DNA from 2 places in the Vibrio aphrogenes genome. Region 2 is predicted to be linked to the other one. Evidence: predicted binding sites of a transcription regulator. Region 2 holds the regulator's gene; the other holds the start of a gene.
The links. The regulator MetJ, encoded in region 2, represses methionine synthesis genes. The targets are predictions, from matches to a motif close to TTAGACNTNTANANGTCTAA.

Region 1 (10,617 bases), 640 kb from region 2:
TGGCGACGAGTTGGGTTAAAGTTAGAACTGACTCGACGAAAATCTACGGGTGAGCGTAAAAAGGCTTTTTTCATTGCACGACCATTCTCGTCGTAATAATTGCCATCATCAGGATTTAATATAGCTTTGAAGGTACTACCTTGGTTACTAAAGACGGCGGCAATAATGTTTCCGCCGCCAATATTGCGACCTTCTACAAATTGCTCTTCAAACAACACTTCAAAATGGTCGCCCGCGCGAATATCTAATGCAAAATCGATATCCCAGCCAAAAATACCCGCTAACGACATAATTTGATTGGCAGTTAAACCGGAAGAAGCACCGGCGTTCCAAAAACTTGACGTGATGGTTGCCTCTGCATGGTTTAAATGGGTATTGATCTCTTTTTTCTCGATATGAGAGCGAAAGCTATCTTTTACTTTTGAAATTCGAAATGATTCATAAGCAGAAATGGGGCGAATTAATTGAGTAAATTCATGATCTTCATTAAATCCAAAAATCAATTTGTCTCCTGGGCGAAGACGAGATAATTGATTTTCAATTGCTTTATCACTGGAAACCAACTGATAAAGTAATTGGGCAGATAAACCAATGCGATTAAATAAAAGGGCGGTACTTTCTCCCGATTTTACCGTATAGGTTTCCCAGTCGATAAATACTTTGGGAGGCCCTTGGGGCGTTAATATGTCATCAGAAATCGTGAGTGGGTAATGTTTTCCAACCGTTAAACGAGGCTCATTACGGGTGAGTTCTTCCATGTCAGGAAGAGAGAAAGCAAGCATAACTGTGACAGCGCTAATAAAAGCTATCCATGCTTTATGAAAAAACGGTAATTGATTAAGGAATGCTCGCATTGTTGAAAATTATTCTGTTATTGTGGCAATAAATTGCTTGGAAAAAGAGATGTGCCAGTCTAACTGGTTTCCAAAAACAGCGCTATTGCGTATTATGTCCTGATTATACATTTTTACAGAATTGTTGGAGAAAACCTAAATGTCGAGTATTGAAGCTGCATTAGCTGAGATTAAACGTGGTGTTGATGAGCTTATCCCTGAAGAAGAACTGATTGAAAAGTTAAAAGAGAATCGTCCGCTGAAAATTAAATTAGGTGCCGATCCAACTGCCCCTGATATTCATTTAGGCCACACGGTTATTTTAAATAAACTTCGTACTTTCCAAGACCTTGGTCATGAAGTCACGTTTTTGATTGGTGACTTCACCGGTATGGTTGGTGATCCAAGTGGTAAAAATACGACCCGTCCACCACTGACTCGTGAAGATGTTCTGGCTAATGCTGAAACCTATAAGAAGCAAGTCTTTAAGATTCTAGACCCAGAAAAAACGACTATTCAGTTTAACTCAGAGTGGTTATCACATCTTGGCGCAGAAGGCATGATCCGTTTAGCATCAAATCAAACGGTTGCCCGTATGCTAGAGCGTGATGATTTCAAAAAACGTTATGCCAGCAACCAACCTATTGCGATTCATGAGTTTATGTATCCGTTACTACAAGGCTATGATTCTGTTGCGATGGAAACAGACGTGGAGCTAGGCGGTACTGATCAGAAGTTCAACTTATTGATGGGACGTGAGCTACAAAAAGCCCATGGTCAAAAACCACAAGTCGTTCTGATGATGCCATTATTAGTGGGTTTAGACGGTGAGAAAAAAATGTCTAAATCAGCGCATAACTACATTGGTGTGAGTGAAGCGCCAAGTGAAATGTTTGGTAAAATCATGTCAATCTCTGATGATTTGATGTGGAGTTACTACGAATTGTTGTCGTTCCGTCCATTAGAAGAAGTAGCTCAATTTAAAGCAGATGTTGAAGCGGGTAAAAACCCTCGTGACATTAAAGTGCTGCTAGCTAAAGAAATCATTGCTCGTTTCCACTCTGAAGCAGATGCGGAAGCGGCAGAACAAGAATTTGTGAACCGTTTCGCGAAAAATCAAATCCCAGATGAAATGCCTGAATTTGAATTTGAAGCAGGAATTGCCATTACGAACGCTTTAAAAGAAGCGGGTCTAGTCGCTTCTACTTCTGATGCGATGCGTATGATTCGTCAAGGTGCGGCGAAAATGGATGGGGAGAAAATTGAAGATACTAAATTGATCCCACAAGTGGGCACCTCTGTATACCAAGTTGGTAAACGTAAATTTGCTCGCATTACCATTAAGTAATGTCACTATCGATTTGATGGGCTATCAAAGATAAATAAAGCTACACAAAGACAGCTCAATCATATCAATATCAATATCAATATCGATAAAAATACTATTGCAGCCCGGCACTTAAATGTGTCGGGCTTTTTTGGGGCTATTAGCATAAAAAACTTTGGGCTATCAGCATAAAAAACGCCCGAATCAGAATAGAGGATTCGGGCGAGTGTTTGGTGCTTTTCTTTTAGGTTGGCAGCTCTGGTTAAACCTCTTTTTTCTGTGTATCTTCAGCTTGTGCTGTGTCAGCACTGGCTTTTAGTTGCTGAGCCTCATCCATTTGTTTTTGTACCAACTTAGCTTTATTGATCATAGGAGTGATGGTTGACCCTTGAATGAGAATCGAGAACACCACTACCGCATAAGTCATTACCATAATGATTTCTTTGACATCAATTTGATCTGCCGTCACAAAGTATTTACCGTGTGGAATAGATAGTGCCATTGCAAGTGCTAGACCGCCACGTAGGCCGCCCCAAGTTAAGATTTTTACCGACCATTTATTGTAGGTGCGGAAACGTTTGAAGCCAATAAATGGGATCCAGACGCTCAAGAAGCGGGCAAGCAATACCAGTGGAATCGCAATCGCCATCATAATCCAATCTTCTGAGTGGAATTCAAAAAGCAATAATGACATACCAATTAATAGGAATAAGATGCCATTTAAGAATTCATCAATTAACTCCCAGAAATGATCCATATGTTCGGTACTTTCTTTAGAGAACCCGACATAGCGCGTCCAGTTACCAATCATGATACTCGCAACCACCATTGCGAGAGGGCCTGATACCTCGAGTGTTTCAGCAAACGCATAACCTGCGGTTGGAATACAGATCATCAACAGCAGTTCCATTGAGTGATCGTTGGTTGAGCTGATGAGGTAATGGAACAGTAGCCCTAATACAAAACCATAAACAATACCGCCCACGGCTTCTTGCATAAATAAAGAAACCACATTACCAAAGGTTGGAGCGTGGCCACCAAAGGCAACTGTAAAAATGGTAACGAAGATAACTAAGCCAATACCATCGTTAAATAAAGATTCGCCTTCGATTTGAGTCGAAATACGTTGTGGAGCTTTTAATTTTTTAACAATGGCCAATACAGCGATGGGGTCGGTTGGTGAAATCAATGCACCAAACAATAAGCAGTAAATGAGATCAATGTGAATATTAATCACATTACAGATCCAATAGAGGCTGAAACCGATAAAGAAGGTTGAGAATAATGTTCCCACAAACGCCAGTATGGCAATTTCCCATTTTTGATCAGAAAAATGAGGAAGTTTGATCCCAAGACCACCGGCAAATAATAAGAAACCTAAAATCCCATTTAATAGGAAGTTTTCAAAGTTTATCTCTGCCATAGTCTTTGACGCGATATCAACTAAGTTGAACCAGCCGCTATGACCGGCAATGAGTATCAAAAGTGAAAGTACCATTGCGCCTGCAGTAATGGCGATCGTTGTCTGTAAACGACCAAATTTACTGTTAATCAATGCTATCAGCATCGCAGCAAACGATAAGAAGCAAAGCGTGTTATAAACCGACATAGTTTAACCTTGGTTGAGTGTAACAATTTGTAATTCGGCAATTTTCATGTGCTTCATTATAAATATCAATACATTTTTTATAAGATTAGAGCAAGAGAGACAAAATACATGGTAAAAAAGAGAATCTGGTAGCATTAAAAGTTATTTTAGACGTCTAGATTTCTATGCTAGGATGTCCAAAAGAGATAAGGAAAGAGGTTGTATCGTGGCTGGAAGCACTAGTACTCATCGTAATGAAGTGAAAAATCAAATTGAAGCATTATTAGCATCACGCATTTTATTAATTGATGGCGGGATGGGGACCATGATCCAATCGCATCAGTTACAAGAAGCCGATTATCGTGGTGAACGCTTTGCCGATTGGCATAGTGATCTCAAAGGTAATAATGACTTATTGGTCTTAACTCAACCGCAACTCATCAAGCAAATCCACTCGGATTATTTGGCCGCTGGCGCAGATATTCTCGAAACCAATACCTTTAATGCCACCACCATTGCGATGGCTGATTATGATATGCAAAGTTTGAGTGCGGAAATTAACTTTGCTGCCGCCAAACTTGCCAAACAAGCGGCGCAAGAGTGGACTGCAAAAACACCAGAGAAACCTCGTTTTGTCGCCGGTGTATTAGGGCCAACGAACCGCACTTGTTCGATTTCTCCTGATGTTAATGACCCAGGTTTTCGCAATGTCTCATTTGATGAGTTAGTACTTGCTTACTCTGAATCAACACGCGCCTTGATTGAGGGCGGAGTTGATATCATCATGATCGAAACTATCTTTGATACCTTAAATGCCAAAGCATGTGCCTTTGCGGTATTAAGTGTGTTTGATGAGATTGGCTACAAATTACCTGTGATGATTTCAGGTACTATCACCGATGCCTCAGGCCGAACTTTATCCGGTCAAACAACCGAAGCTTTCTATAATGCCTTGCGCCATGTTGAACCGTTATCTTTTGGTTTGAACTGTGCATTAGGGCCAGATGAATTACGACAATATGTTGAAGAGTTATCGCGCATTTCAGAAAGTTTTGTCTCCGCTCACCCTAATGCAGGTTTACCGAATGCTTTTGGTGAATACGATCTTGAACCGCGTGAAATGGCCAAACACATTCAAGAATGGGCGCAAAGTGGTTTCTTAAATATGGTCGGTGGTTGTTGTGGTACAACGCCTGAGCATATTCGCCAAATGGCCCGCGTGGTTGATGGCCTTAAGCCGCGCGCATTGCCAGAGCTTCCAAAAGCCTGTCGCTTGTCAGGTCTTGAGCCACTAACTATTGATCAAGACTCGCTTTTTGTGAACGTTGGTGAACGTACTAACGTCACTGGCTCGGCTAAGTTCAAGCGTTTAATTGTAGAAGAAGAATACGATGAAGCGCTTGATGTGGCGCGTGAACAAGTGGCTAATGGCGCACAGATCATCGATATCAACATGGATGAAGGGATGCTCGATGCCAAAGCTTGTATGGAGCGTTTCTTAAACCTCTGCGCCTCGGAGCCTGAAATTTCCAAAGTGCCGATCATGGTTGACTCCTCCAAATGGGAGGTGATTGAAGCTGGCCTGAAATGCGTGCAAGGCAAAGGCATAGTTAACTCCATTTCGATGAAAGAAGGCGTGGATAAATTCATCGAGCAAGCCAAGCTGATCCGTCGTTATGGCGCAGCTGTGATTGTGATGGCATTTGATGAAATTGGTCAGGCTGATACGCGTGAACGCAAAACTGAAATCTGTACTAAAGCGTACCGTATCTTAGTAGATGAGATCGGTTTCCCACCCGAAGACATTATTTTTGACCCTAATATCTTTGCGATTGCTACCGGCATTGAAGAGCATAATAACTATGCGGTTGATTTCATTGAAGCGGTAGGAGATATCAAGCGAGACCTACCTTATGCCATGATTTCTGGTGGCGTGTCGAATGTGTCGTTCTCATTTCGTGGTAATAACTACGTACGTGAAGCGATTCATGCGGTATTCCTGTATCACTGCTTTAAGAAAGGCATGGATATGGGGATCGTCAACGCGGGTCAATTAGAAATTTACGATAACGTACCCGATAAATTGCGTGAAGCGGTAGAAGATGTGGTGCTTAACCGTCGAGAAGATGGTACTGAGCGTTTGCTGGATATCGCTGAAGAGTATCGCGCCAATGGAGTGGGCAAAGCCGAAGATCCCGCCTTGTTGGAATGGCGTACTTGGGAAGTAGAAAAACGCCTAGAGCACGCCTTAGTCAAAGGCATTACCGAATTTATTGTTGAAGATACAGAAGAAGCGCGTCAAAAAGCAGCGAAGCCTTTAGAAGTGATCGAAGGCCCGTTGATGGATGGCATGAACGTAGTCGGGGATTTATTCGGTGAAGGTAAAATGTTCTTGCCGCAAGTGGTGAAATCGGCGCGTGTGATGAAGCAAGCGGTGGCCTATCTCGAACCTTATATTGATGCTGAAAAACAAGTTGGACAAACCAACGGTAAGATTTTATTGGCGACGGTAAAAGGTGATGTGCATGACATTGGTAAGAACATTGTTGGCGTCGTTTTGCAATGTAACAACTACGAAATCATCGATCTGGGCGTGATGGTGCCAACCGAGAAAATCCTTAAAGTCGCCAAAGAAGAAAACGTCGATATTATTGGTCTATCAGGGCTAATCACGCCATCGCTTGATGAAATGGTGCATGTGGCGAAAGAAATGGAGCGTCAAGGCTTCGACTTACCATTATTGATTGGTGGTGCCACTACCTCGAAAGCCCATACTGCGGTAAAAATCGAGCAAAACTACTCACAACCTGTGGTGTATGTGAATAATGCTTCACGTGCAGTTGGGGTGTGCTCTGCGTTGTTGTCTGATAGCTTGCGTCCAGCTTTTGTAGAAAAACTCGATCTTGATTATGAACGAGTGCGTGATCAGCATGCTCGTAAACGCCCTCGGACTAAACCGGTGACCTTAGAACGTGCTCGTGACAATAAAGTTGCGATTGATTGGCAAGTCTATACCCCGCCGGCACCAGCAAAACCGGGCGTGCATGTATTTGAACATATTGATACTGCGATCTTACGTCGATACATCGATTGGACGCCTTTCTTCTTAACATGGGGATTAATGGGTAAATACCCGGCAATTTTTGAGCATGAAGAAGTCGGTGAAGAAGCTCAGCGTTTGTATGATGATGCCAATGTCTTTTTAGATCGAATTGAACAAGAAGGGCTGCTGAAAGCCAGCGGCATGTGTGGCATGTTCCCTGCTAATAGTGTTGGTGATGACATTGAAGTGTATGCCGATGAATCGCGTACACAAGTGATTAAAGTGCTGCACAATTTGCGCCAACAAACGGAAAAGCCGAAAGGAGCGAACTATTGTTTATCCGATTACATTGCGCCAAAAGCCAGTGGTAAAGCCGATTGGATTGGTGGCTTTGCGGTAACCGGTGGTATTGGTGAGCGAGAGTTGGCCGATGCCTATAAAGCGCAAGGTGATGACTTTAATGCGATTATGATCCAAGCCGTTGCCGATCGCTTAGCTGAAGCTTTTGCTGAATACATGCATGAAATGGTGCGCAAAGACATTTGGGGTTATTCACCAGATGAAGCGCTCACCAATGATGATTTGATCCGTGAAAAATACCAAGGTATTCGCCCAGCGCCAGGTTATCCTGCTTGTCCTGAGCACACGGAAAAAGGTAGCTTGTGGGAGCTTCTCAAAGTAGAAGAAACCATTGGCATGTCATTGACCTCAAGTTATGCGATGTGGCCGGGAGCTTCAGTTTCGGGTTGGTACTTCTCACACCCAGAATCTCGTTATTTTGCGATCGCTCAGATCCAACAAGATCAAGCGGAAGATTACGCTAAACGTAAAGGTTGGGATGAAGTGGAAATGGAGAAGTGGTTAGGGCCGAATTTGAGCTAAAGATAGGGAAGAGCGGTCCCTGGTCCCTAGTTCCTAGGTGGCGGAGGCTGTTAATTCTTCTTGTTTCTTCAAGCTATTTAGCTGATAAAATAAAGGCGATAACTTATTAACAGTTATCGCCTTTAATCTTTTTAAATTCTTAAACTTTTATTTGCTGAGTAAGGGATTGAAAGCGGATCCGAATCTTCTTTTCCTAGAAACTAGGGACTAGAACCCTCGTGCCTTCCTTATTCAAATAACTCTCTATGTAATACTTCTACCGCATGTTTGGCTTCTTGAGATTCTAATAAGAAACATAGATTATGGGGGCTAGCACCATAACAAATCATACGTAAGTTAACGTCTTCGAGCGCAGTAAATACTTGCTTCGCATAGCCTTTCTTAGCGCTCATTTTATTACCAATTAAAGCGACTAAGCTCAGGTTGTGTTCCACTTCAACGTTACACAGCTGTTCCAATTCTGCGCGGGCATCGACGGGCAGCTCTGGAGCTTGTCCTGAGGTGTTGGTTTGATCTAGGGTTAAAGAGACACTGACTTCTGAGGTCGTGATTAAATCAACGGAAACTTGGTACTTGGCCAAAATTGCAAAGACTTGCGCAAGGAAGCCATAAGTTTGGAACATATCAAGGCTGCGTAGTGTGACCATAGTTTGGTTGTTACGCAGTGCTAATGCACGAAACAGTGGGGCACTTTCGACTTGCTGACGAATCCAAGTCCCACCTTTTTCTGGTTCACGAGAAGAGCCCACAAAAACCGGGATCTTATGACGTAAAGCCGGAAGCAGAGTAGACGGATGAAGGATTTTGGCCCCAAAATTGGCCATTTCAGAAGCTTCACTAAAACTGATTTCAGGAATCGGAGTGGCTTTGGGCGCAATACGAGGATCGGTGGTATAGATCCCTGGGACATCGGTCCAAATTTCTAAACCACAAGCTTTGACCGCTTCAGCAATTAAAGCAGCACTGTAGTCACTGCCACCACGGCCTAAAGTAGTGGTATTGCCGTCCACATCACTACCAATAAAGCCTTGGGTGATCACCACATAGTCTTGGCAAAGTGGTGATAACTTTTGTTGTGCTAACGCCGAGATTTCAGGGATATTAGGCTCCGCTTTACCAAAGTCTCCATTAGTACGCAGAACTTCGCGGATATCAAAACGTACCGCTTGAATGCCACGTTCAATCATCAATTGAGTCAAAATGTGGGTCGACATTAATTCACCACACGCAACAATGTGGTCAGTCAGTTTATCGCTCGATTGAAATGAGGCTGCCTCAGCCATACCGGCTAAGATCTCTAAAATATCATCAACCGCTTGTTTGGTTTTTTGCTGATCAGAAAAGTGTTCAATGATGGAATAATGAATGGTTTTTAGTTCGGTAAAGATAGCGTCACGATCATTGGGATTTTGTACACCTAATGCTAATTCGACTAAGAGATTGGTGACGCCAGAACAAGCGCTGCTGACGACCAGTTTCGTCGTCGGGTTATTTTCAATGATAGTGGCACAACGACTCATGGCATCGAAATTTGCCACACTAGTCCCACCAAATTTTGCTACGTTAAATGCGCTCACGGCATAGTCTCCCATTTGATACCAATCAGAGCGTGAAAGCCTCACACTGTTTTTCTATAAATAATGATGATTGGTATTACTTCATAAATACTTATCAAAATTGGATAAGCAAACGTCCATTGTTGAAGAGCGATTTCTTAGAGCAGGGCAATACATAGAGGCCAACACCGAACAGTGTGACCATGCAAACCTGAGAAGCTCTTCACCATAAAGTATGGTGACAGTTGACAGGATTCAACCTGTACAACCGATGGGAAATAACCGTATAAGCTAAAGATGCAACTAAGGTATTTAGCAGCTTTAATTTATCAGTTTAAATGCCCGAGCATTTACCCATCTCGGCGTAACTCCCCCTGAATGATTGGTGTTGGATATCGGGATCCACCGACCATCTGCCTGGGTTACGCTCCTCTTCTTAGTTAATCTGAATTCAGATTAGTGTGATGATCCATCGTGTGAGTCACCACGTTCCTTTCAACCTAAATTAGGCAGAAATGAAGCTACATTGAACGTTGTTGTTGGTGAAAAGTCAATCATCGAAGTAAGAGAATAAGCATTTTTTTCGAGTTGATTTGATGGCGATAAAATTCAAGAATGTAGATAACATGTTCTTTGAGCTTATTGCTTAATTATTGGTACTTGTAGCACACACTTTCCGTTTCCCAAACATGATCGAAAGATGATGCCAACGGAGATTATAATAATGGATGATACTATTAAGGATATTTATGACTTTTCAACGTTTTCTTCCACCACGCCGAATTTTAATGGGGCCAGGGCCTTCTGATATTTCCTCTGATGTTTTACAAGCGTTAAGTCGTCCTACTGTTGGACACTTAGACCCTTTGTTTATTGGGATGATGGATGATGTCAAAGCTTTGCTAAAATACGCTTTTCAAACGGAAAATGAATTTACCATTCCTGTTTCAGCACCCGGCAGTGCTGGCATGGAAGCTTGCTTTGTGAACTTAATTGAACCAGGCGATAAAGTGATCATTTGCCGTAATGGTGTCTTTGGTGAACGAATGCGTGAAAACGCCCTTCGCAGCGGTGCCGAGGTGGTGCTGGTGGATGATGAATGGGGGCAACCTGTCAGTGTTGAGAAAGTGAAATCCGCTTTCATGGAACATAGTGATGCCAAAATATTAGCCTTTGTGCATGCTGAAACCTCGACCGGCGCATTAAGTGATGCCCAAGCGCTCTCTCAAGTTGCCAAACATTATGGCGCATTGACCATAGTGGATGCGGTGACCTCATTAGGTGGCGTGCCTTTGAAAGTCGATGAGTGGCAATTAGATGCGGTTTACTCTGGGAGTCAAAAATGCTTATCGTGCGTCCCGGGGCTATCCCCAATCACCTTTTCTCCT
Region 2 (10,617 bases):
TTGCTCCATAAGTCACAGAGACAAATTTAGGTTGCAAGGTTTTTAAACGATGAATGGAATTCCATAAGGTTTCTTCCATCTTCTCACTGCTCGGTGGGAAAAACTCAAAAGAAACATTAATTTTGCCAGCAAGATCAGCCACATTGTGGTTTAGTGCATCGATATGCCCTGCGTGTGAATAACTCATGTTCAACTCCCTGTGGCACTGCCACTCACTAAAATCACTTACCTAAAATTATAAAATACGGCCGGAGCTTCCTCGTCCGACTAATTCCCGCCTTGGCTCAACCCTTGACTTATCTGGTTGTCGCTCACTTTCATTTAGACGTCTATATGTCTACAGAATGTATTGAATAGGATCTAATGTCAATCTTATAAACATGAATTTTCTTCATGATAATGTTGAGTTGCTCTCAAATACAACAATGCCACTCAGTTACCACAGAAGGGTAAGCAGAGTGGCATCAATTGATTGGCGTTATATCAAGTTAGAGAGGCGATTTAAATCCGATTGTAAGGCACCGGCGGTGACAGCTCGCCCTGCCCCCGGCCCCTTAATCACTAATGGATTATCTTTGTACCATTTACTTTCGATAGCAAAAACATTATCACACGGTAATAAGTTCGCTAACGCATGTTCAGGTGACAAGGCCTCAACGCCAACCGTGGCTTTGCCGTCACGAGATAATCGTGCGATATAGCGCAACACTTTATCTTGCTTCTGTGCTTTAGCTAAACGCTCTGACAATAGCTCATTGAGTACTTTGCCTTTATCAAAAAAATCATCGATCGATAAATCTTTTAATTCTTCTGGCACTAACGTTTCTACCTTGACGTTTTCCGGCTCTATTTCTAATCCCGATTCTCGCGCCACGATCACTAATTTACGCATCACATCAGAACCATCCAAATCCGAACGAGGATCCGGTTCGGTTAACCCTTGCTGCCACGCTAGATCGACCAGCTCAAGAAAAGGAATGCTGCCATCAAATTGTTGGAATAGCCAAGATAGAGTACCTGAGAAAATACCAGAAACAGCCGTGATTTGATCGCCACTATTACGTAAGTCACGAATCGCGTAGTTGACTGGCAACCCAGCCCCAACTGTGGCGTTATACAACCAATGACGGCCAGTTTTTTCAAAGGCATTCATGATGCGTAGATAATCTTGAGTGGAGGCTGAGCCAGCCACTTTATTGGCACAGATTAAATGCATCCCTAGCTCTGCAATCTGTTCATATTGGCCTGCTAACTCTTCACTGGCCGTCACATCCATAACCACCACTTCATGGTAATCACTTTGATGCGCTAGTGTCTGTAACCAAGTTTTGCCATCATTTGCTACGGCTTCATCGCTAAAACGAGTCAATGCTTGAGTCGGATCGATGCCTTTTAAATCCAGCCAATAAGTTTGACTATCGACCACCGCCACTAAATCAAAACTCATGCCGCGACGCTTTTCCAGTTCTGATTTTTGCTCGGCAAAGAGTTCCAACCAACTAGAGCCGATATTACCTTTACCACACAAAGCAATGGCGATACGTTTTTGTGCTTGGAATAATTGGCTATGAATGCCGACCACCAGCTTAGCGACATCGGTTTTGCGTAAAATCGCTACCAAGCTTAAGCCGGATTCAGATTCGCACATAAATTCAACTGGGGCATTTTTAAGCTGCTGATAAAATCCATAACAATGATTAGGATTATTAGAAACGCCTGCGCCAACTGCCGCGACCATGGAGTAGCCTTCCAGCAATTTGATTTCAGCGCCAACGGCTGTGTCTTGCAGATAACTTAACGCTCCTGCGGCAATTTCTGCCGTATAGGCCAACGACACACTGCCTTGGTCTGGCTGAGATAAGGTTGCCAAGGGCTGCAATTGAGCTCGAGTTAAGGTGCGCAATAATTCAGATTCTAGGCGCTCAAAATCATGTCCTGAACCAAAATTAACTTGGACGAGTAAGACTTCATCAAGTGAAGTAATGATTTTCGCACCACGCCCAGAAGCTAATACGCGCTCGATGCGTGTCGAGCCAGACTCAGGTTGATAACTACAACGTAAGCTTAAATCCATGGCACTTTGTGCAACCGGCTGCAATGTACGGCTATGCAACACTGGGGCGGCTAATCGTGCCAATTCACTGGCTTCATCTAAGCGTAATAATGGCAATAAGCAAGCATCACTGACTTTACGTGGATCGGCGCTGTACACTCCGGCCACATCACTCCAAATAGTGACGCGTTTTGCTTCCGCTAGTGCACCAATCACAGTGGCCGAATAATCGGAACCATTACGCCCAAGTAAGACCGTTTCGCCCACTTCATTACGCGCCATAAAACCCGTAATCACTAGGCGACGCTTACTACCATGTTGCGCCAAAATTTCTTTTAATAATGGTAAAGAACGGCCGCGGTCGACTTCAGGCTGTGCGCCTCGCTCTGCACGTAAAAAATCACGAGAATCCAGTTGTGCCGCTTCCATATCTAAATGGCATAATAACGCCGCTAATAAACGAGATGACCAGACTTCACCATGACCTAAAATACTCGCACGCATAACGTCATTGATCGGACCATGAATATCACTTAATGCGGTAAATTCTGCGACCAATAAGTCCAACAAAGGCTGAGCTTTTTCTTCTGGTAATAGTTCTTCCACCAAGCCAATTTGAAACTGGCGTAATTGCTGTAAAACTTCATGTGCAATACGACCATCTTTTTCTAACGCACTGATCCAATCGATCAAACGGTTAGTAGTACTGCCTGCCGCAGAGACGACGATAATATCGGCTGGAGATGAATATTCTTTTAAAATGTTGGCGACTCGTTTGTAGCACTCTGGGTTGGCCAAACTACTACCACCAAATTTGTGTAACTGACGAGCAGATGTCATTTACGCTACCTCTTGTGCTTTTTTGAAAGCTTGCTCTAAATCAGCGATTAAATCCTGACTGTCCTCTAATCCAACAGAAACACGCAATAATAGCGGCGAAATCCCCGCTTCTGCTTGTGCTTCATCTGACATAGCTCGATGAGTCATTGATGCAGGGTGACACATTAAGCTTTCTACTCCACCTAACGACTCCGCTAGAGAAAATAGTTGTAACTGACCCACGAAGGTCTTGAGTTGTTCCATGCTGCCATTGATTTCAAAACTGAGCATGGAGCCGAAACCACTTTGCTGAGCTTTGGCGATATCATGCCCAGGATGCTGCGGTAAACTCGGATGGTAAATCGTCCCTACTAAAGGCTGTTGTTGAAGATAAGCCAGTAAAGTTTGGGCGCTTTCTTCATGAACACGCATCCGGGCTGGCAAGGTTCTCAGGCCACGAAGCGTCATATAACTATCAAACGGTGTGCCCGTTGCCCCAATGCAATTTCCCCACCAGGCTAATGTTTCAGCATGCTCGGCTTCTTTTGCAATGATGACGCCACCAATCACATCGGAATGACCATTAATGTACTTGGTGGTCGAATGCACCACAAAGTCTGCCCCTAAGGTTAACGGTTTTTGGTACACCGGTGTCAAGAAGGTGTTATCTACGGCCACTAATGCGCCCACTTGCTTGGCTTTTGCGCAAGCTTGTGCGATATCCACCACTCGCACTAAAGGATTGGAAGGGGTTTCTAATAAGATTAACTTCGGCTTGTTAGCGAGCGCCGCATCAAATTCCGCTTGATTGGATTGATCAACAAACTGAACCTTAAAATCTCCTTTTTGGGCCCGAGTATTAAACAAGCGGTAAGTCCCACCATAACAATCATGGGGAGCGATGATTAAGTCATCGGGGCCGATAAAGGCCGAAACCCATAAGTTCAAAGCGGAAGTGCCACAATTAGTAATAACCGCACCAGCGCCTTGTTCTAATTCAGACAGAGCTTGTTCTAGCAAACCACGATTGGGGTTACCAGAGCGAGTATAATCATATTGAGGCACTTCACCAAAAGCAGGAAAGCCATAATTGGTCGAAAGGTAAATTGGCGGAACGACGGCATGAAATTGGCTATCAGATTCAATTCCGGTTCGAACAGCGACAGTCGCGGGCTTTCTTGAACTCATTGGTGTATTCCTTACGTTACGTGCTCAATCAATGTATATAGACACTATACTTAAATACTATTAAAGCGCTATTTTTGCCTAGGGAATTTCTTAAAATAATCATATCAATCAAGGCATAAGTCATCACTGACGATGAAGATGTCTACGATCATTTGACTCTACAGGCTCACAGTGTCTAAAGAGAGGTTAACTTTATCGCTGCCAAAGCAGGACGTCAAGACTTCTAGCCATCTAAGTGTCTTTACTTTTGGCGGTAAATGCACCTAAAATTACCCACAGCCACAAATTTTAAATAATCAATAACGAAGGTGTGTGATGGCAGATTGGAATGGTGAATACATTAGCCCGTATGCAGAGCATGGAAAAAAAAGTGAACAAGTCAAAAAAATCACTGTTTCAATTCCCTTAAAAGTACTGAAGATTTTGACCGATGAACGCACTCGCCGTCAGGTCAATAACTTACGCCACGCAACCAACAGTGAGTTGCTATGTGAAGCCTTCTTGCATGCTTATACCGGCCAACCTTTACCAACAGATGAAGATCTACGTAAAGACCGCCCTGATGATATCCCAACGGAAGTAAAACGTTTAATGACGGAAATGGGGATTGAATTCGAAAATTTTGATGATTAAAAACGTGTCTCGCATATTCGTGGCTCGTTTCTCGAATATTCTTTCTCGTTTTAATTCACCACTATAAATTTTTAGTTACTCATAATAAAAAGCCAGAACGAATCAACGTTCTGGCTTTTGCTTTTTCGAATAACGAGAAACGAAATTCGAGCTCCGTTATCGCTTATACTCTTCCGGCAACTCAATACGTGCTACGCCAGATTCAACCGCGGCACGAGCCACAGCACCCGCAACTTCAGAGAGCAAACGTGGGTCCATTGGTTTTGGAATGATGTAATCTGGGCCAAATTCTAGATGATCGACGCCAGCTGCTTTTAATACTTCCGCCGGAACCTCTTGTTTTGCTAGTTGACGAATCGCTTCAACTGCAGCCAGCTTCATTTCATCATTAATTTCACTGGCACGCACATCCAATGCTCCACGGAAAATGAATGGGAAACAAATCACATTGTTCACTTGGTTTGGATAATCGCTGCGCCCTGTTCCCATGATCAAGTCATTACGCACTTTGGTCGCGATTTCAGGTTTGATTTCAGGATCAGGGTTAGAGCAAGCAAAAACAACCGGCTTATCCGCCATCAAGGCAAGCGCTTCAGCTGGTAATAGATTTGGACCTGACACACCTAAGAATAAATCAGCACCTTCAATCACATCTTCTAAGGTACGCATATCCGTATTATTGGCAAATAATTGTTTGTATTCGTTCAAGTCATCACGACGAGTATGAATCACGCCTTTACGATCGAGCATATAAATCTTTTCACGTAAGGCGCCGCATTTGATCAAGAGCTCCATACAAGCGACCGCAGCCGCCCCAGCACCTAAGCAAACAATTTTACATTCTGATAGTTTTTTACCTTGTAACTCAATGGCATTTAACATACCTGCTGCCGTTACGATAGCGGTACCATGCTGGTCATCATGGAAAACTGGTATGTCACAACGTTCAATCAACTGACGTTCAATTTCAAAACAATCAGGAGCTTTAATATCTTCTAGATTAATACCGCCAAAAGTGTCGGCAATATTGGCAACCGTATCAATAAATTCATCAATGGTGCGATGTTTTACTTGAATATCAATTGAATCAAGATTGGCAAAACGCTTGAACAATAGCGCTTTACCTTCCATTACAGGCTTAGAGGCTAAGGGGCCTAAATTACCTAAACCTAAAATCGCCGTACCATTTGAGATCACTGCAACGGTATTGCCTTTCGCAGTGTACTTATAAGCATTATCAGGATTCAGGGCAATTTCACGAACCGGTTCTGCTACCCCTGGGCTATAAGCGAGGGCGAGGTCTTCTGCGGTATCGGCAGGCTTTGTTAAAGCAATAGCGATTTTGCCGGCGGTAGGTTGAGCGTGGTAGTTAAGTGCTCTTTGACGAAAGTCATCTTGCTGCTGATCATCTGACATTATGCTGTAGTCCTAAAATGTATACGGAGGGATAAGTGTCAATCTTAATGGATCAAATTAAAACTTGGTAGTTAATGTCGCGCATTTTAGATAAGAAAAAAGGGACGCCTAAGCATCCCTTTCCAATTCGGTCTCACACTAAAGTGTTTTAGTGATCGATTATTTTTTGCTGCTAAGTGCACCAAAACGTTTGTTGAAGCGATCAACACGGCCGCCTGTATCTACGATACGTTGCTTACCAGTGTAGAATGGGTGACATTTGTCACATACGTCTAGGTGGATTGACTCTTTGTCTAGAGTTGTGTTGAACTCAAAAGTGTTACCACAAGAGCAGTTAGCGCTAACAGCTTTGTATTCTGGGTGGATACCAGTTTTCATAGGACAAACCTTTTATTGGTCCGTATCGCTATCTGAATCATCCCCTTGTAAGAGTTACCTACAAGAGCGGTCAGACACCATACGTAGTTACTAAAAAATGATGTAGATATATACATCGTTAGAGGCGCAGTATAATAGAGAATACTCTGGTTTCGATCAACTCATTTGCTCTCTTTTTCTACAATATTTCAGTTTTATATCAATATGGGCTGTTTTATCATACCCTTCCATTGGTTTTATCACGGCAAACAGGACCCACTCTTCGCTTATGCAGCCCAATATTGCTCAAGTTGCCTTACCGGTTCCTTTAGATAAGTGCTTCGATTATCTCATCCCTAATTACCTTTTTCCGGTTATTGGCGGCCGTGTCTCTGTCCCTTTTGGGCGGCAAACTCTGGTTGGGATTGTCATTAATATAGTCGATCATTCAGACTTTCCGCGAGAGCAACTTAAACCCATCAAAGCCAGTCTCGATACCCATCCGATTTGGCCGGCGCCGCTGTATCAATTATTGCAATGGTGCAGCCAGTTTTACCAATACCCTCTTGGAGAAACCTTGGCGATGGCCTTACCGGCTTTATTAAAAAAAGGCAAAACTGCGGACTTTACCAGCTTAAAAACCTGGCACCTTACCGAAGCAGGTAAAAACAAATTAATCCAAGGATTTGGCCGTGCGCACCAACAAGAAAAAGTGGTGCGTTTGCTGGAGTCTTCCTCTTTACCTCATCAAGCAATGATCGATGAAGGCATTAGCAGTGCCACTTTAAAAGCGCTGCAGCAAAAAGGCTGGATTGAAATGAAACATACTCAACCGGCAAAAACTGTGTGGCCTAACCTGATCGAAAATGAGCAACACAAACCCCAACTCAATGCCGAGCAAGCCATTGCAGTTGCCACCATCAATCAAGCATCAGGATTTGGCTGTTATTTGATTGACGGTGTGACCGGTTCTGGTAAAACCGAAGTGTACTTAAACTTAATCAAGCCAGTCTTAGCCGCTGGCAAGCAAGCCTTGGTGTTAGTACCTGAAATTGGGTTAACCCCACAAACCATCAATCGATTTAAGCGCCGCTTTCATGTTCCCATTGAAGTGATGCACTCAGGCTTAAATGACAGCGAAAGGCTTAATGCTTGGTTGGCCGCCCGTGAACGTCAAGCCGGTATTATTATTGGAACTCGCTCATCCTTATTTACGCCATTTGCTGATCTCGGCATTATCATCGTAGATGAAGAACACGACGCCTCCTACAAACAACAAGATAGTTTACGTTATCATGCTCGTGATGTGGCGGTGATGCGTGGCCATAAAGAAAACATTCCGGTGGTGTTAGGCTCAGCAACGCCAGCGTTAGAAAGCTTACACAATGCTCAAAGTGGCAAATACCATTACCTCAGCCTAACTCAACGCGCGGGTAATGCTAGTGCAGCCAAACATCATGTCTTAGATATTAAAGGATTGTATTTAGAAGGAGGGTTATCCGCCCCTTTAATTGCACAAATGCGCCGTCACTTAAATGCTGGTAATCAGGTGATGCTCTTTTTGAATCGCCGTGGATTTTCTCCGGCACTGATGTGTCATGAATGTGGCTGGATCGCGGAATGCAAACGCTGCGATGCCTATTACACCTATCATCAAGGGAACCAAGAAATTCGTTGCCATCATTGTGGTTCACAACGCCCGGTAATTCAGCAATGCCAAGGTTGTGGCTCCACTCAACTGGTTTCGGTAGGAGTAGGAACCGAACAGTTAGAAAAACAATTAGAGATCTTGTTTCCTGAATTTAAAACCATTCGTATTGATCGGGACAGTACTCGTCGTAAAGGCAGCTTAGAAAGTGCATTAGAATCGATCCGCTCAGGTGAATATCAAATTCTGATCGGCACACAAATGCTGGCGAAAGGTCACCACTTTCCGAATGTCACCTTAGTCGGGCTCTTAGATGTCGATGGTTCTCTTTATAGCAGTGATTTTCGCGCTTCAGAACGATTAGCCCAATTATTTATTCAAGTGGCAGGACGTGCCGGTCGCGCTAGTAAACCCGGTGAAGTGCTATTGCAAACCCATCATCCCGAGCACGCACTATTACAATCTTTGCTACATAAAAATTATCAGCACTTTGCTCAAACCGCTTTAGCAGAACGCAAAATGGCTCAGTTACCTCCGTACAGCTTTTTGACCCTTTTCCGTGCAGAAGCTAACCACAATGACAATGTTGAAGCCTTCTTACGCCAGGTTCGCTATACCTTAGAGGCGCACCCTTTATTCGATGAGCAATGTTTAGTACTTGGCCCAATGCCGGCTCCTTTAGCCAAAAGAGCGGGCAAATTCCGTTGGCAATTAATGTTACAAGTAAGCACTCGTAGTCAAATGCAACGCCTATTACTGTCATCTAAAACCGCCATTCAACTTTTACCTTTAGCCAAAAAAGTTCGTTGGAACCTCGATGTTGAGCCGCAAGATTTAAGTTAGTCGTCTAACCTTGAGCTAAGTCGGCTATTATTGATAAGAATCTTCTTATTATTTTTGTCTTTAACCTTAGTTTAAACATGGGCATACCCTCTTAAATCAATAAAGCCTATAAATCAAAAACTTGCTATGTGACGCATATCACTTAAAGCATGTAGGATTTGTTAACCTAATGCTATTCAGTATCAAATTAAGGACATAAAATATCCTCATAACATAATACCTTGGCGTATTTTGGGTATAGCAGTCGTTATCGATACCATCATCCTAACTGGCTTGATGTGATTGCCCTAAATTAAGGTGAGTCCAACCGGTTCTAATTCACGGAACCTAAGCGACCACATCTTTCTTTTTTGCTTATTTCATCAATAAGCTTTTTTATTTGCCCATTTGGGTAGGAAAGTAAATAGAGAGGAATACTTATGGCGACAATGAAGGAGGTTGCCCAACTCGCTGGAGTGTCAACAGCAACGGTTTCCCGTGCGCTGATGAATCCAGAAAAAGTCTCCAGTGCAACACGTAAACGCGTGGAAGATGCCGTACTTGAATCCGGCTACGCTCCCAATTCTTTAGCTCGTAATTTAAGAAGAAATGAATCTAAAACCATCATCGTCATTGTCCCGGATATCTGTGATCCTTATTTCAGTGAAATCATTCGCGGCATTGAAGATACGGCAGCCGAGCACAATTATTTAGTCTTATTGGGCGATAGCAATCAACAACTCAAGCGTGAGAGCACTTTTGTCAATCTGGTATTCACCAAACAAGCTGATGGCATGCTGTTACTAGGGGCCGATGTACCATTCGACGTGAGTAAGCCTGAACAAAAAAACCTTCCTCCTTTGGTCATGGCCTGTGAATACGCGCCAGAATTAGATGTGATCCTTATTTCAGTGAAATCATTCGCGGCATTGAAGATACGGCAGCCGAGCACAATTATTTAGTCTTATTGGGCGATAGCAATCAACAACTCAAGCGTGAGAGCACTTTTGTCAATCTGGTATTCACCAAACAAGCTGATGGCATGCTGTTACTAGGGGCCGATGTACCATTCGACGTGAGTAAGCCTGAACAAAAAAACCTTCCTCCTTTGGTCATGGCCTGTGAATACGCGCCAGAATTAGAATTGCCTACCGTGCATATCGATAATCTGACCGCCGCTTTTGATGTGGTTAATTACTTAACTCAAATGGGTCACAAACGGATTGCCGAAATGTCGGGCCCTGTTGAAGCTCCTTTATGTCAATTTCGTCACCAAGGTTATCAGCAAGCCTTACGCCGCGCGGGTATTGATATGCACCCCACTTATCAAGCCTATGGGGATTTTACGTTAGAATCAGGGGTTATCGCAGCCAACAAACTCTTGACGCTCGCCGAACCACCTACTGCTATTTTTTGCCATAACGACTGCATGGCCATCGGGGCAATTCAACAAGCGAAAAAACTGGGCTTTAAAGTGCCGCAAGACCTCTCGATTGTAGGTTTTGATGACATTCAATTTTCACAATATTGCGATCCGCCGCTCACCACTATTGCGCAACCCCGTTATGAGATCGGTCGCCAATCGATGTTGATGTTATTAGAGACTCTCAAAGGCCGAGAAGTACGCGCAGGTTCGCGACTGCTTGAAGCTAACTTAGTGATCCGAAATAGTGCAGCGCCA

Region 1: the regulator MetJ is predicted to act here: its motif matches at 3,916-3,935, upstream of metH (methionine synthase).

The regions. Positions count from the first base shown of each region.
Region 1 is NZ_AP018689.1:2,051,949-2,062,565, reverse strand. It holds gene VCA1004_RS09415 (peptidoglycan DD-metalloendopeptidase family protein) at 1-854, opposite strand, end outside; gene tyrS (tyrosine--tRNA ligase) at 994-2,181, shown strand; gene VCA1004_RS09405 (cation:proton antiporter) at 2,423-3,769, opposite strand; gene metH (methionine synthase) at 3,942-7,673, shown strand; gene lysC (lysine-sensitive aspartokinase 3) at 7,901-9,265, opposite strand; lysine riboswitch at 9,438-9,672, opposite strand; gene VCA1004_RS09390 (pyridoxal-phosphate-dependent aminotransferase family protein) at 9,979-10,617, shown strand, end outside.
Region 2 is NZ_AP018689.1:198,889-209,505, reverse strand. It holds gene metF (methylenetetrahydrofolate reductase) at 1-187, opposite strand, end outside; gene VCA1004_RS00985 (bifunctional aspartate kinase/homoserine dehydrogenase II) at 479-2,893, opposite strand; gene VCA1004_RS00980 (O-succinylhomoserine (thiol)-lyase) at 2,894-4,060, opposite strand; gene metJ (met regulon transcriptional regulator MetJ) at 4,376-4,693, shown strand; gene VCA1004_RS00970 (malic enzyme-like NAD(P)-binding protein) at 4,850-6,109, opposite strand; gene rpmE (50S ribosomal protein L31) at 6,269-6,487, opposite strand; gene priA (primosomal protein N') at 6,756-8,957, shown strand; gene VCA1004_RS15265 (LacI family DNA-binding transcriptional regulator) at 9,377-9,898, shown strand; partial or broken gene cytR (DNA-binding transcriptional regulator CytR) at 9,832-10,617, shown strand, end outside.